DNA from 3 places in the Neobacillus sp. DFD-2R genome. Region 3 is predicted to be linked to each of the others. Evidence: riboswitches for the same ligand, from Rfam matches in the RefSeq annotation. Region 3 holds a riboswitch; each other region holds the start of a gene.
The links. A riboswitch is a leader RNA that binds a small molecule or an ion and turns the genes downstream of it on or off. The one in region 3 is predicted to bind S-adenosylmethionine.

Region 1 (4,352 bases), 1.7 Mb from region 3:
TGTTTCTGTTATAGCACCTGGATAAACACTCGCTTTAAATCATACCTTACTTTTTTATCTTTTGCCAAGACTAACGGAGGTCCGAGTCTTATCTATTTTTACCCACAAAAATGCTTTCATGTATTTTCTATTTGTCTAAAGTAAGTTGGGCAATTTTTTAGATTTTAACTTACCTTTTTTCTTCCTATAATTAATAAGCAAAAAAGCAGGCGGGTGCCTGCTTTCTATCCTAATTTATTACTCAGAAACCGGAAGAACGGCCCCGTGATATTTTTGTTTAATCCAGTCTTGGATTTGTTTTGAATGAAGTACTTGAACAAGTGTTTTAATTGCTGGTTTGTTTTCGTCACCTTTACGAACTGTAATGATATTCACATAAGGTGATTTTGGATCACTTGGTTCATGTGCAATCGAATCTTTCATTGGGTCTAAACCATTATCAATTGCATAGTTAGAATTAATCAGAACGGCATCGCCTTCACCGTTTTTATAGATTTTTGGCAATAAAGCTGCTTCGTAATTAGCATCAAGTTTTAAGTTCTTTGGATTTGAAACAATATCTTTAATATCATACTGCTGCGGGTCAATTCCAGGTTTTAATTCGATCAAGCCCAACTTCTGAAGCATTAAAAGAAGACGAGGATGATCAGAAACGGAGTTGCTTATGATAATATGTGCACCATTTGGAAGATCTTTTAGGCTCTTATATTTCTTTGAATAAACACCGATCGGCTCAATATGGATTCCACCAGCGTTGGCAAACTTATAGCCGTTTTCCTTCATTTGCAAATTAAAGTAAGGAATCGTTTGGAAATAGTTTGCATCTATTTGGTTTGTAGCAAGAGCCTTGTTTGGCAAAATATAATCTTGGAATGTTACAATTTTTAAATTAATGCCTTTTTCCTTTAAAATTGGCTGTGCTTGCTTTAAAATCTCAGCATGCGGAACGTTGGAAGCTCCAACCGTTAATGTTACTTCTTTGTTACTCCCTTGCGATTTATCAGTTGATGATGATGAACCGCATGCGGCTAATACTAGTGCGAGTGATAAAGCTAAAACTAAACTTAACCATCTTTTCATGATAAACTCTCCTTTTTATCTTTTATCTATTTTAGAAGTGATTAAATCACCAATAAACTGAACGATAAATACAATAACTAAAATAATAACGGTTGCAACAATTGTAACGTCGTTTTGATTTCGCTGGAAGCCTTCAAGATAAGCCAGGTTTCCAAGACCGCCAGCGCCGATTACTCCGGCCATTGCTGTGTAACCAATAAGTGCAATCGACGTAACTGTGATTCCAGAAACAAGGGCTGGCATCGATTCCGGAAGAAGCACCTTCCAAATAATCGTACTTGTGGTTGCTCCCATTGATTTAGCAGCTTCAATAACCCCTTTATCAATTTCTCTAAGGCCAATCTCCACCATTCTTGCATAAAACGGTGCGGCTCCTATAATCAATGCCGGCAATGCTGCATTTTCCCCAATCATAGATCCTACTAATAACATTGTTAACGGGATTAATAGCACAATTAAAATAATAAACGGAATGGACCGAAAAATATTAACAAAAGCACTGATTACTGTATTAACCGGCTTATTTTCCCACATATTTCCTTTCGTTGTAAGGAATAGCAATAAACCAAGAATAATACCTAAAATAAAGGTCGCCAAAACTGAAATACCAGTCATATAAAGGGTTTGTACAGTGGCCTCCCACATTGCCTGCCAATCAATATCCTTGAAATAACCATTACCCATTTGAAACCACCTCCACTCCAACCTGCTGCGTTCGAATGAAGTCGACGGCTTTATTGACTTCTGCACTGTCACCATCAAGATGAATAAAGAGGGTACCATATGAACCACTTTGGGTTTGTGAAATTTTGCCCTGCAAAATATTTACCGTAACTTTATAGTGCCGGATGAGGTTGGTTATTACTGGCTGTTCGGCCGATTCTCCAATAAAGGTCAACTGTACAACCTGTCCTGAATGGTAGCGCTCAAGCAAATGCTCTGCCGTTTCTTTTGTTTCTTCCGGCTCTGTCACCTGCTGAACAAATCGTTTCGTGATTGGCTGCTGCGGGTTTTTAAACACATCTAAAACCGATCCGAGTTCTACGATTTTCCCGCCTTCCATTACTGCAACGCGATGGCAAATTTTCCTTATAACATGCATTTCGTGGGTTATCAAGACAATTGTTAGTCCAAGCCGTTTGTTAATATCCACTAACAATTCCAAAATCGAATCCGTCGTTTGCGGATCAAGTGCAGAGGTTGCTTCATCACAAAGTAAAACCTTAGGATTATTAGCCAGCGCTCTGGCAATCCCCACTCGTTGCTTTTGACCGCCGCTTAGCTGTGACGGATAGGCATTTTCCCTTCCCTCTAAGCCGACCAGTTTAATAAGCTCATTAACCTTTTTAGTCCGCTCCGGACCTTTAACACCGGCAATTTCCAATGGGAAAGCGATATTTTCTCTTACAGTCCTTGACCAAAGTAAATTAAAATGTTGAAAAATCATACTAATTTCTTGGCGTGCTTTTCGTAAGTCCCTGCCTTTAATCCTAGAAATCACCCGTCCCGCTACTGTTATGGAACCTTCAGTCGGAAGCTCCAGCCCGTTTAACATTCGAATTAACGTACTCTTTCCTGCTCCGCTATATCCAATTACCCCGAAAATTTCACCTTCATTGATTTCCAGGTTCACATCATCTACCGCTTTTAGCTGCCCCTGTTTAGAAGGATAAAACTTTTGGACATTTTTGATTGATATCATTGGCTCACCTACTTTTTACTCAATTTACCTGGAATTTCATCATAATTCCAAAAATTCCGACCGCTTTTCATCACTTAAATATAGGTTTTGACTATTTAAAGTAAAACATTCTATTATTTTAGAAAAATAAAAAGCCTTTCTGCACAGGCAGAAAGGCATTATTAAAATAGTCCTTTCTCCCATCTCCCAAAGCAAATGCTTTGTGTGAATTGGCACCATTTCAATAAAAATTGACGGTTGCCGGGCTTCATAGGGCACATCCCTCCACCTCTCTCGATAAGAGCTTTTCGCATCTATATTCAATTAACACATTAAATGATTTAAGCAATTATTTTATTACAAAAGCTATCGTAACATGGATAAAAAGAGGTGTCAACGAAATCTTCTACATTTTTCGCACTATTCTTCTTGGGGAATTTTGGGTATCTTCAGTAAACCTGTGCTCTTTAAATGATTTGATCAAGCTCTTCTCCTACTTTTGTTAAATAAAAAATAGATTCCAGCATTAAAATAGTTCGAAACGGGGCCGTTACCTTTAGTTGGCCACTCTTTACGAGGAAGCGTAATTTCTCCTTCCCTCCAAGCAATTGTTTGATTGCAACTGCGTCTCCATCAATCTTACATGAAAGGAATTTCTCCCTGATATCATGAAGCCATGAAAATTCTCCGTTTATTAAAGCAATAGGGACCGTTTCAGGGCCGCAAACAAAATGAATCATTAATTTATCTGTACTTTGTATTAATTGAAGAACATGCTTCCGCTCATTAATAGTCTGAAGAAAGGTTTGAATCGTGTCGATCATATCCACCACTCCAGTCTCTTTGGCTTATACTTTTATATTCAGCAAATGGACTTGATTTCCTTTTATATTTGTTCGACAAAAAAAACAGACACCATTTTAGCATCTGTTTTACAATAACTGTTCTTTTATTTTCTCCAACAAATATGGAACGGAATGAACCGCATAAACCATTTCTAACACTTCGCCGTTCTTAACAAACAGTAAACAAGGAACACTTTCGACAGCGAAGCCTTTAGCAAAATCAGGGTAGTAGTTTAAGTTCATTTTACCTATCTCAACATTGACCATTTCCCTGATTATTTCGAGCATCCTGGAGGCGACCTGACATGTCCCGCATAAAGGTGTATAAAAATAAACGATTCCAGGCGATTTACTTTCAATAAATGATACTAACTCTTCTCTTGTCCATTCTTTCATCTTTGAAGGCTCAACAATTCTCTAAATATTGGGTATGAACGTCGATATTCGCACTTAAGAGAACAGTAGCAAGGTGTTTTACCGGAGCTGTCGCTACCTCCCGATACATCCGATCAATATATAAGTGCTCTGCATGGGGGAACTCCCGTTTAAACTGCTTGCGGAGCTTTTCGCCTGCTTCGTCCGCATCTACAAGAATATAGACCTCTTTGTCCTCAAGGAAATCGATCAATTCATCTAATTTTGTGATACTGATCGTTCCATTTGTACAGATGATTTCAACAGGTTCCTTTACAATACTCTTTACCTTTTTTTTATCTGACTTACCTTCGACAATAAGAACTTTGTCA
Region 2 (4,352 bases), 1.8 Mb from region 3:
TATCTCCACCAGTATTTCTACTATATTGATTCAATTCCTGCAATAGACGCAACCATTTCAACCTCTTTAATAGGATCGCGTAATAGTCTAAGGCAAAACCCCAAGATATCGTAAAATTTCCTTTATCTCCATTCAGTAATACCCCTATTCCTTTTTCGTGGGCTTTCTCAAATACTCCCTTTAACCAAAAGGAATTCTCAAAAAATTTATAAGGCATTTCCATCACTTCAAGAGTATCATTAATTTCCAAATAAGAATTCCTACCCTTAAAATCGCAGAAATTAGGAGAGATTCCACCCACGAACTGAATGGTTTTATTAATAAATGGCCTTTCATCAGGCATTAATTGTTTAGATGTAAAATCCACAAAATCACTTGGTGGGATATAACTAAATGTATGTAATAACTTATTTTCCTTTTTCAATTCTTTTGCAGCAAAACCAACAACAGCTCCTGAATCTAAACCCCCACTTAAAAATGAACCAATATTACGATAAGTTCTTAGCCGAGAGTTTACTGATTTTTGAAAAACCTCTTGAAATGCCTCAACATACTCTTCATCTGATTTTAGTTTTAATTGCTCACTAGGAGTAAAAACACCATATTTAGTTAACTTTATTTTATCTTTAATAATAGTAATTGAATGAAATGGTGGTATTTGATCTATATTGCAATAAGGCGTCATACGAGCATCTACAGTATCAATCATTCCCGTAATTGCCAAAAACTCAGCAATATAGTTTTCATTTAATTTCCTTTCAATATACGGCAGGGACAATAACGGTTGGATAGTTGTACAAAATGCTAGTTTGGATTGATTATAATAATAATAAAGTGTTCGATATCCCGAAGGGTCCCTGGCTCCAAAAAATTGTTGTTTTTTCTCATCCCAAATCATAAAAGCAAAATCGCCAACTAAATACTTCGGTGCATCCTCTCCCCATTTATCATAGGAAAGAAGAATAAGTTCACTATCTGTTATTGTTTTTCTATCAGATTTTTTGACCTGCAGTCTTTCAAACAATTCCTCACGATTATCAATAATCGCATCAGCCGTAATGGCTAACTTCCTATCATGATCATAGTTAGGCAACTTTTCACCAATCGATTCAGGTGTGATCCACTGGGCATGGCAGCCAAGAAAGACTTTGTCACTATGCCATATTTGAACATCATCAGCCGGATACTTCTCCAAATCTTTCATCATCCGCCTGCCATGTTCTAGATTAATAGGTTCATCGTTCAAATGATAAATACCAGCAATAGCACTCATCTTTTCCTCCTGCCAAGCATGAAATAAACTGTATGTAGTTTAAATAATTTATATGTAGTATTAAAATATAGAACGTTACCAGCTTGTAGTTCTTTAAACAGAACACGCAATCCATAGTTAATCGATAAGGGTTCATTCACAATGATTCTCCCTTATTACCAACTATTATTTCATTGTTATAAAACCATGTAAATCTATGTTTCTTGCTTTTTATGACAATGTTCATTTGGATTCTACATGACAATTTACTGTTCAATATAGTTCATTATTAAGAACACCTTGTAGATTAAAAATATCATCTCTTAATATTAGTGTCAACATCTTTCTTGGAAATTAACTTTAAATTTTTTCATAATTTTCTAATCTTGAATCAGCCATTGAGAAAAATAAAAAACCAATTGACACCCCCGCGAAATTGTAGTAAATTTTATAAATAATCTAAATATTGCTTTCTTATCAAGAGAGGTTGAGGGAATGGCCCGAAGACACCTCAGCAACCTTCAATGGTTTTTTCATTGAAAAGGTGCTAAGTCCTGCAAATTCTAGGTAATTTGCGAGATAAGAAGAATGACTGAACGGTCCGAACAGACAAAGTCTTCTTCTTATAAGAAGGCTTTTTTTTATTATTATTTTAAAAAATGGGAGTGGATGACATGTATAAAATTGAAACGAAGCTTGCTCAAATTGGAAATCGCAGTGAAACCGCAACAGGAACTGTAAACCCACCTGTTTATTTTTCAACGGCTTACCGTCATGAGGGGATTGGCCAGTCAACGGGCTTTGACTATAGCCGCACAGGAAATCCGACTCGCCAGCTCCTTGAAAAAGCAATTGCCGATTTGGAATATGGGGACCAAGGTTATGCTTGCAGCTCGGGAATGGCAGCCATCTATACGATTCTTTCATTATTCCAATCCGGAGATGAATGGTTAATAAGTGAAGATTTATACGGCGGTACCTACCGTTTGTTAGAGCAAGGTTTTAAAAAATGGGGCTTAAAGACTCAATATGTGAATACGTGTTGTCCGGACGAAGTGGAAAGTAAGATTACTCCTCATACAAAGGCCATCTTTCTTGAAACTCCGACCAATCCCCTCATGCAGGAATCAGATATTTCCGCTATTTCAAAAATTGCCAAGAAACACGGAATCTTGCTGATTGTTGACAATACTTTCTATACTCCACTCCTCCAGCAGCCAATCAAACTTGGTGCCGATATTGTCATTCATAGTGCCACTAAATACTTAGGCGGACACAATGATGTCCTTGCCGGGCTGATTGTTGCGAAGGGTGAAAAAATTTGTCAAGACCTGGCATTATATCACAACGGAGCAGGTGGAGTTCTTGGTCCATTCGATTCTTGGCTGGTCATGCGCGGAATGAAAACACTAGCCCTCCGAATGGAAAGACATGAGAAAAATGCGAAGGAACTTGTTGAATATCTTTCTAATCATGACGGTGTAACTGACGTCCTTTATCCTGGAAAAGGCGGAATGCTTTCTTTCCGGATCAAAGATGAATCTTGGGTGAATCCGTTCCTACAAGGTTTATCTCTCATTTCTTTTGCTGAAAGTCTTGGCGGTACGGAAAGCTTCATTACTTATCCGGCAACACAAACACATGCTGATATACCGGAAGAGATACGAATCCAACAAGGAGTGTGCAATCGTTTATTGCGTTTCTCCGTTGGAATTGAAGACTCACAGGATATTAAACAGGATCTTGAACAGGCATTTGCCAAAATTAAAGAAGGAGTGATTGCATAATGGGTGAATATACATTTGAAACAAGACTCCTTCATAATAAGCACAAGGTTGATCCTGCTACTGGGGCAGTAAGTGTACCGATCCAGCATGCATCCACCTTCCACCAAGCGGATTTCGATCAGTTTGGTAAATATGATTATGGCCGCAGTTTAAATCCAACAAGAGAAGCGTTGGAGGATGTGATTGCCGAATTAGAAGGCGGCACTAAAGGTTTTGCCTTTTCATCAGGAATGGCCGCCATTTCAACCGCTTTTCTTCTTCTTTCTCAAGGTGATCACATGGTTATTACCGAAGATGTATACGGCGGTACGTTTCGGATGGTTACACAGGTTCTGACGAGATTCGGAATTGAGCATACCTTTGTCGATATGACCAATATAGATGAAGTAAAACAGGCGATTCAGCCAAATACAAAAGCATTTTATGTCGAAACACCATCCAACCCGTTAATGAAGGTAACGGATATCAAAGCAATATGCGAATTAGCAAAGGAAATTGGGGCATTAACCTATGTCGATAATACCTTTCTAACTCCTGCCCTGCAAAAACCATTGGAGCTTGGCGCAGATGTTGTGCTGCATAGTGCCACTAAATTTTTGTCCGGTCACAGTGATGTCGTCGCAGGACTTGCCGTTGTCAAGGACGAAGATTTGGCGAAACGATTGGGCTTTTTGCAAAATGGCTTTGGGGCAATCCTTGGCGTTCAGGATGCATGGCTCGTTCTAAGGGGATTAAAGACACTTCACGTTCGCCTGGAACAATCGCAAAAATCAGCGATTAAACTGGCGGAATTTTTAGATGCGCATCCGCTCGTTGCAAAGGTACATTATCCGGCCCTTGAGCATCATCCGCAATACCATGTGCAAAAAAGCCAAGCAGCCGGTCCCGGAGCGGTTTTATCCTTTGAACTGGCTGATGAGGATGCCCTTCGTTCCTTTGTTTCAAAGGTTAAGATCCCTGTTTTTGCTGTAAGCCTCGGGGCGGTTGAGTCGATTTTATCTTATCCGGCCAAAATGTCTCATGCCGCAATGCCCGAAGCAGAGAGGGAAAAACGCGGTATTAAAAATAGCCTGATTCGTTTATCAGTTGGCCTGGAGAATCCCGATGACCTTATTAAGGATTTCTCTGATGCCCTGGAATCTATTCAGCAAAAAGAATTAGTTTTACAGCAAGGAGAATCCTCATGAGCTTTTTAGAAAAATTACAAAATCAAATTTTAATTGCTGACGGCGCCATGGGCACACTTCTCTACTCATATGGGACGGATTGTTGTTTTGAAGAATTAAACCTGTCTCACCCGGAGCAAATCCAGC
Region 3 (4,352 bases):
GGGTGGATGGTAGTCCCTAAGTTTTATTTCAGTTTGGTCTGTCGAGGCATCATCAATAAAGATTACTTCCATTTTTGAAAGATCAAAGGTTTGGTTTTCAAGTGAATATAGCGTAAATAAGTTTAGGGGATATCTATTGTAGGATGGGATAATGATGCTGACTTCGATGGTTTGGTCCTTGCTATTATTTTGGTTTTGGTTCCAGCTATTTTCTTTTCTTCGTGTGCTTGATTTTGCTCTTATTAGCTTTGTTTCATCATCATCCATTGCAGGCCAAGTAAAAAATAATCCTTCTTTCTCTCCATTTAGCCTTACATTCATGAAGGACTTAATCTGTTTCTCAGTTCTACTATAATCCCAAATCCTTATCTCTTTGAGATTACCATTAAAGAAAAGCCCTGGATGTCCGGCAATAATTCCTGATGGATAAACATACTTTTTAGTGCTTCTTTCTCCTTTTTTAACTAATTGACCATTTATGAAAAGGGAAGGCATTCGATTATCATATACGACCGCAATATGAATCATTTCATTAATCCTTGTTTCATATACTAAGGCAGCGTATATATCTTTAATCATATGTTCGTAAACTGATATTCCATTCAAACCTACTGACACACTGACCCCTGCTTCATCCTCGTTTTCCCCATGGGCAGGTCCAATAATATAATTTTTACCACTACTAAACTTTATTGGTTGATCTTGTGATTGTTTTTCGAGCTGATGAATACTTTCCGGCTTAGCCCAAAACTCATACGTGAATGAATTTTTTATATCCTTTATCAATCGTTCCCCCTTATTATTCCCCATCATGTTCGCACCTCTTTTCATGTCAAATGATTCGTCCCATAAGTTTAGCTTTTACACAATATGATATCCATCTAATTTTGACTAGGCTCATCCCTACTTTTTAAAAGGTTTTTCATTAAAATTTCATTAAAAACAAAAAAAGAAGAGGCTGACTCAAATTGTCAGCCTCAGTTCTCGTAGTTAGTTTAAGATCATAATGAAACGGATAATGATTCAGTTTTTTTCAAATTTGTTGTTTGATAACCATCTATTATCAAATAAGTCAATAGTGTTTTATTTTGAGTAGCCAGTTGGATTACATCCTTTTTAGCAGCATGTATGATAAATGTTTCATCTCCTACTTGATCAATCCATGAAATTGCGGGATTTACATTGTTCTTTTTAAGTCCGTGAACTAACCAGCATTCTTTTATTTGTCCCTTTTTAGAAGAGACTGCATTTGTTCGGGTAGTGCGGCCATGACTCGAAGGACTTTGGCAAACATAGACTAAATCTTCGATGACTGCACTTGCAGTTGGAAACATTCCGGCACCCGGTCCTTGTAAAGTTATCCCCCCAACAATATCTGACTGTACATTGATCGCATTTTGCACCCCTTCGACATGGTAAAAAGGATGGGACTTACCGACAAGAGCCGGCTTAACTGTCCCTTTTACTTGACCTCCAACCTTACTTACGTCAGCAATATGCTTAAACCTTAAGCCAAGTTTTTCGGCTGCCTCAATAAGTTCACTCGTGATGGAAGTAATTCCTTCAATTTCGACCTCGTTCCAGTTTGGCTCTTCTCCAAATGCAATTCTACTTAAGATCATTAATTTATAAAAAGCATCAATTCCCTCAACATCATTTGTAGGATCGGCTTCAGCATAGCCTTTTTCCTGTGCTAATTTTAAAGCCGCCGCAAATGACTGCTGCTTCTCGCGCATTTCCGTTAAGATGAAATTGGAAGTTCCATTTACAATTCCTTGGACATGTTGAACACGGTTAATGTTTAAGAGCTGCCTTAATGTTTGGATTATCGGTATTCCTCCGCCTACAGTTGCTTCATAACCAACAGATACATTATTCTCCTTCGCAAGCTTCAACAATTCACTACCGTGGCTGGCAAACATCTCTTTATTCGCTGTAATAATGTGGCAGCCCCTTTTGATTGCTTTTTTCAAAAAAGAAAAGGGTGATTCTTTACCTACAATGGCTTCAACAACAAGGTCCAGCTGTGGAAGCTGTAATATTTCCTCAAAGTCCGAGGTGATAAGAACCTCATCAGCGATGTTTCTTTTTTTCTGTTTATTTTTTATTAAAACTGCTGCTACTTCCACTTTTTTACCTAGAACTGCTGTTAACTCCTCTGCATGGGAATGAATCGTTTTGTAAACCCCTTCACCCACTGTACCAAAACCTAAGATTGCCACTTTTACGACAGACATGTTTAGCCACCCCTTCAAATCATGTTATCAACATCATCAATTTTTTTCTAAAAAGAAAAGCCCTCTTCATAAGAAGAGGGCATACTTCCTCCCCTTATCTTTCAGGTTAAAAATAACCTGCAGGAATTAGCACCTTTTCAAGGATTACCTTGAAGGTTGCCGGGCTTCATCGGGCCTAGTCCCTCCGCCGCTCTGGATAAGAGTAGTATTTAATTGATTCATTAATTTACCAAGTTATAAAATGAATTTTAGATGATTAAACATAATGTGTCAATATTTTTTGATATTTCTTTCAAATTACTTCATAAGTATTTATCTGCTCAGCTTACCCTCTGCAAGTTCAATTTGCTGTTTAACCTGTTCCGGTGATGTTCCGCCAAAACTATTGCGTACTGCTACTACATGCTCAGGTGATAAAACCTCATAGATATCTTTTTCAAATAATAGACTAAATGCTTTATATTCATCAAAGCTCAAATCCAGCAAATATTTTTGATGCTGAATCGCATATAAAACGATTTTCCCGATGATTTCATGCGCTTCACGGAACGGCAAACCTTTTCTTACTAAGTAATCAGCAATGTCGGTAGCATTAGAAAAGTCATTATTAATGGCTTTACGCATTACGTCTTTATTTACGGTCATCGTTTCAATCATCGGTGCTAACAGCTTTAATGAGCCTTCAAGTGTTTCAACTGTATCAAACATGCCCTCTTTGTCTTCCTGCAAGTCCTTGTTATAGGCAAGAGGCAAGCCTTTCAACACCGTTAGCAGTCCAATTAAATTACCGTATGTGCGCCCTGTTTTCCCTCTTAAAAGTTCCGGTACGTCAGGATTTTTCTTTTGCGGCATGATACTGGAACCTGTGCAGAAGGAGTCATCAAGCTCCACAAACTGGAATTCCTGGCTTGACCAAATCACCAGCTCTTCGGAAAATCTCGAAATATGGGTCATAATTATCGAACCGATCGACAAAAATTCAAGGATAAAATCACGATCACTTACCGCATCCATGCTATTAGGATAGATGGTTTCAAAACCTAAAAGCCCGGCAACCAGTTCACGATTAATAGGAAAGGTCGTTCCGGCTAATGCTCCGGACCCTAGCGGCATCCAATTTACCCGTTTCAGGCTATCAATGAGTCTTTCCTTATCCCGTTCAAACATCCAAAAATAGGCCATTAAATGATGGGCAAAGGAAACGGGCTGAGCGCGCTGCAGGTGAGTATACCCGGGAATTAGCGTTTGCACATTCTCTTTTGCTTGTTCAATCAAAGCTTGTTGAACATCTTCGATAAGTTTAATAAGCTCGGTCGTTTTTGTTCGTAAATAAAGGTGCATATCTGTCGCTACCTGGTCATTACGGCTTCTCCCTGTATGGAGTTTTCCGCCCACAGGACCGACTTTTTCAATTAAAAGTTTCTCAATATTCATATGAATATCTTCATCTTCGACTAAAAACTCAACCTCGTTATTTTCAACCATCTTTTTAATTGAAAGAAGTCCGGTTTTTATTTGCTCGGCATCCTCAATTGGAATAATCCCGCACTCACCTAACATCTGAACATGTGCTAAGCTCCCGGCAATATCCTCCTTGGCTAGCTTTTGATCAAAAGAAATCGAAGCTGTAAACTCTTCCACCAGCTTGTTTGTTTCCTTTGTAAATCGTCCGCCCCATAACTTCGACATCCTTTGTTCCTCCTTAAAAGCTTGAATAAGATTGCCCCCGAAATGATTTCGAGGGCTCACTTACTATTATTTTAGAATGGTTTCTTTTTTATTAACCTCAGAATATACCTTTGTTGGCAGTCCCCAAAGCTTGATAAATCCAACTGCTGCATTATGGTCAAACGCATCACCTTTTGAATAGGTTGCCAGTTCTTCGTTATAAAGACTATGTGCCGATTTTCGGCCAACAACAGTATGATTCCCTTTATGAAGCTTCAGGCGAATCGTTCCGGAAACGACTTGTTGAGTCTCATCAATAAATGCATCCAAAGCATTTTTTAATGGCGAATACCAAAGTCCTTCGTAAATAATTTTCGCCATTTGCTGATCCACCTGGGTTTTAAATTGAGTAACCTCACGAGGCAATGTTAAAAATTCTAGTTCCTT

Region 1: another riboswitch for S-adenosylmethionine. It lies ahead of AC3ANV_RS04305 (methionine ABC transporter ATP-binding protein); the one in region 3 lies ahead of AC3ANV_RS23320 (homoserine dehydrogenase).
Region 2: another riboswitch for S-adenosylmethionine. It lies ahead of AC3ANV_RS04775 (methionine biosynthesis PLP-dependent protein); the one in region 3 lies ahead of AC3ANV_RS23320 (homoserine dehydrogenase).

The regions. Positions count from the first base shown of each region.
Region 1 is NZ_CM173228.1:903,220-907,571, reverse strand. It holds gene AC3ANV_RS04315 (MetQ/NlpA family ABC transporter substrate-binding protein) at 238-1,080, opposite strand; gene AC3ANV_RS04310 (methionine ABC transporter permease) at 1,096-1,764, opposite strand; gene AC3ANV_RS04305 (methionine ABC transporter ATP-binding protein) at 1,757-2,782, opposite strand; SAM riboswitch class I at 2,959-3,065, opposite strand; gene AC3ANV_RS04300 (hypothetical protein) at 3,229-3,585, opposite strand; gene AC3ANV_RS04295 (thioredoxin family protein) at 3,694-4,002, opposite strand; gene AC3ANV_RS04290 (toprim domain-containing protein) at 4,013-4,352, opposite strand, start outside.
Region 2 is NZ_CM173228.1:987,281-991,632, reverse strand. It holds gene AC3ANV_RS04780 (lasso peptide isopeptide bond-forming cyclase) at 1-1,273, opposite strand, end outside; SAM riboswitch class I at 1,724-1,838, shown strand; gene AC3ANV_RS04775 (methionine biosynthesis PLP-dependent protein) at 1,927-3,039, shown strand; gene metC (cystathionine beta-lyase) at 3,039-4,226, shown strand; gene AC3ANV_RS04765 (bifunctional homocysteine S-methyltransferase/methylenetetrahydrofolate reductase) at 4,223-4,352, shown strand, end outside.
Region 3 is NZ_CM173228.1:4,653,203-4,657,554, forward strand. It holds gene AC3ANV_RS23315 (glycosyltransferase) at 1-813, opposite strand, end outside; gene AC3ANV_RS23320 (homoserine dehydrogenase) at 1,002-2,237, opposite strand; SAM riboswitch class I at 2,329-2,440, opposite strand; gene argH (argininosuccinate lyase) at 2,550-3,926, opposite strand; gene AC3ANV_RS23330 (argininosuccinate synthase) at 3,993-4,352, opposite strand, start outside.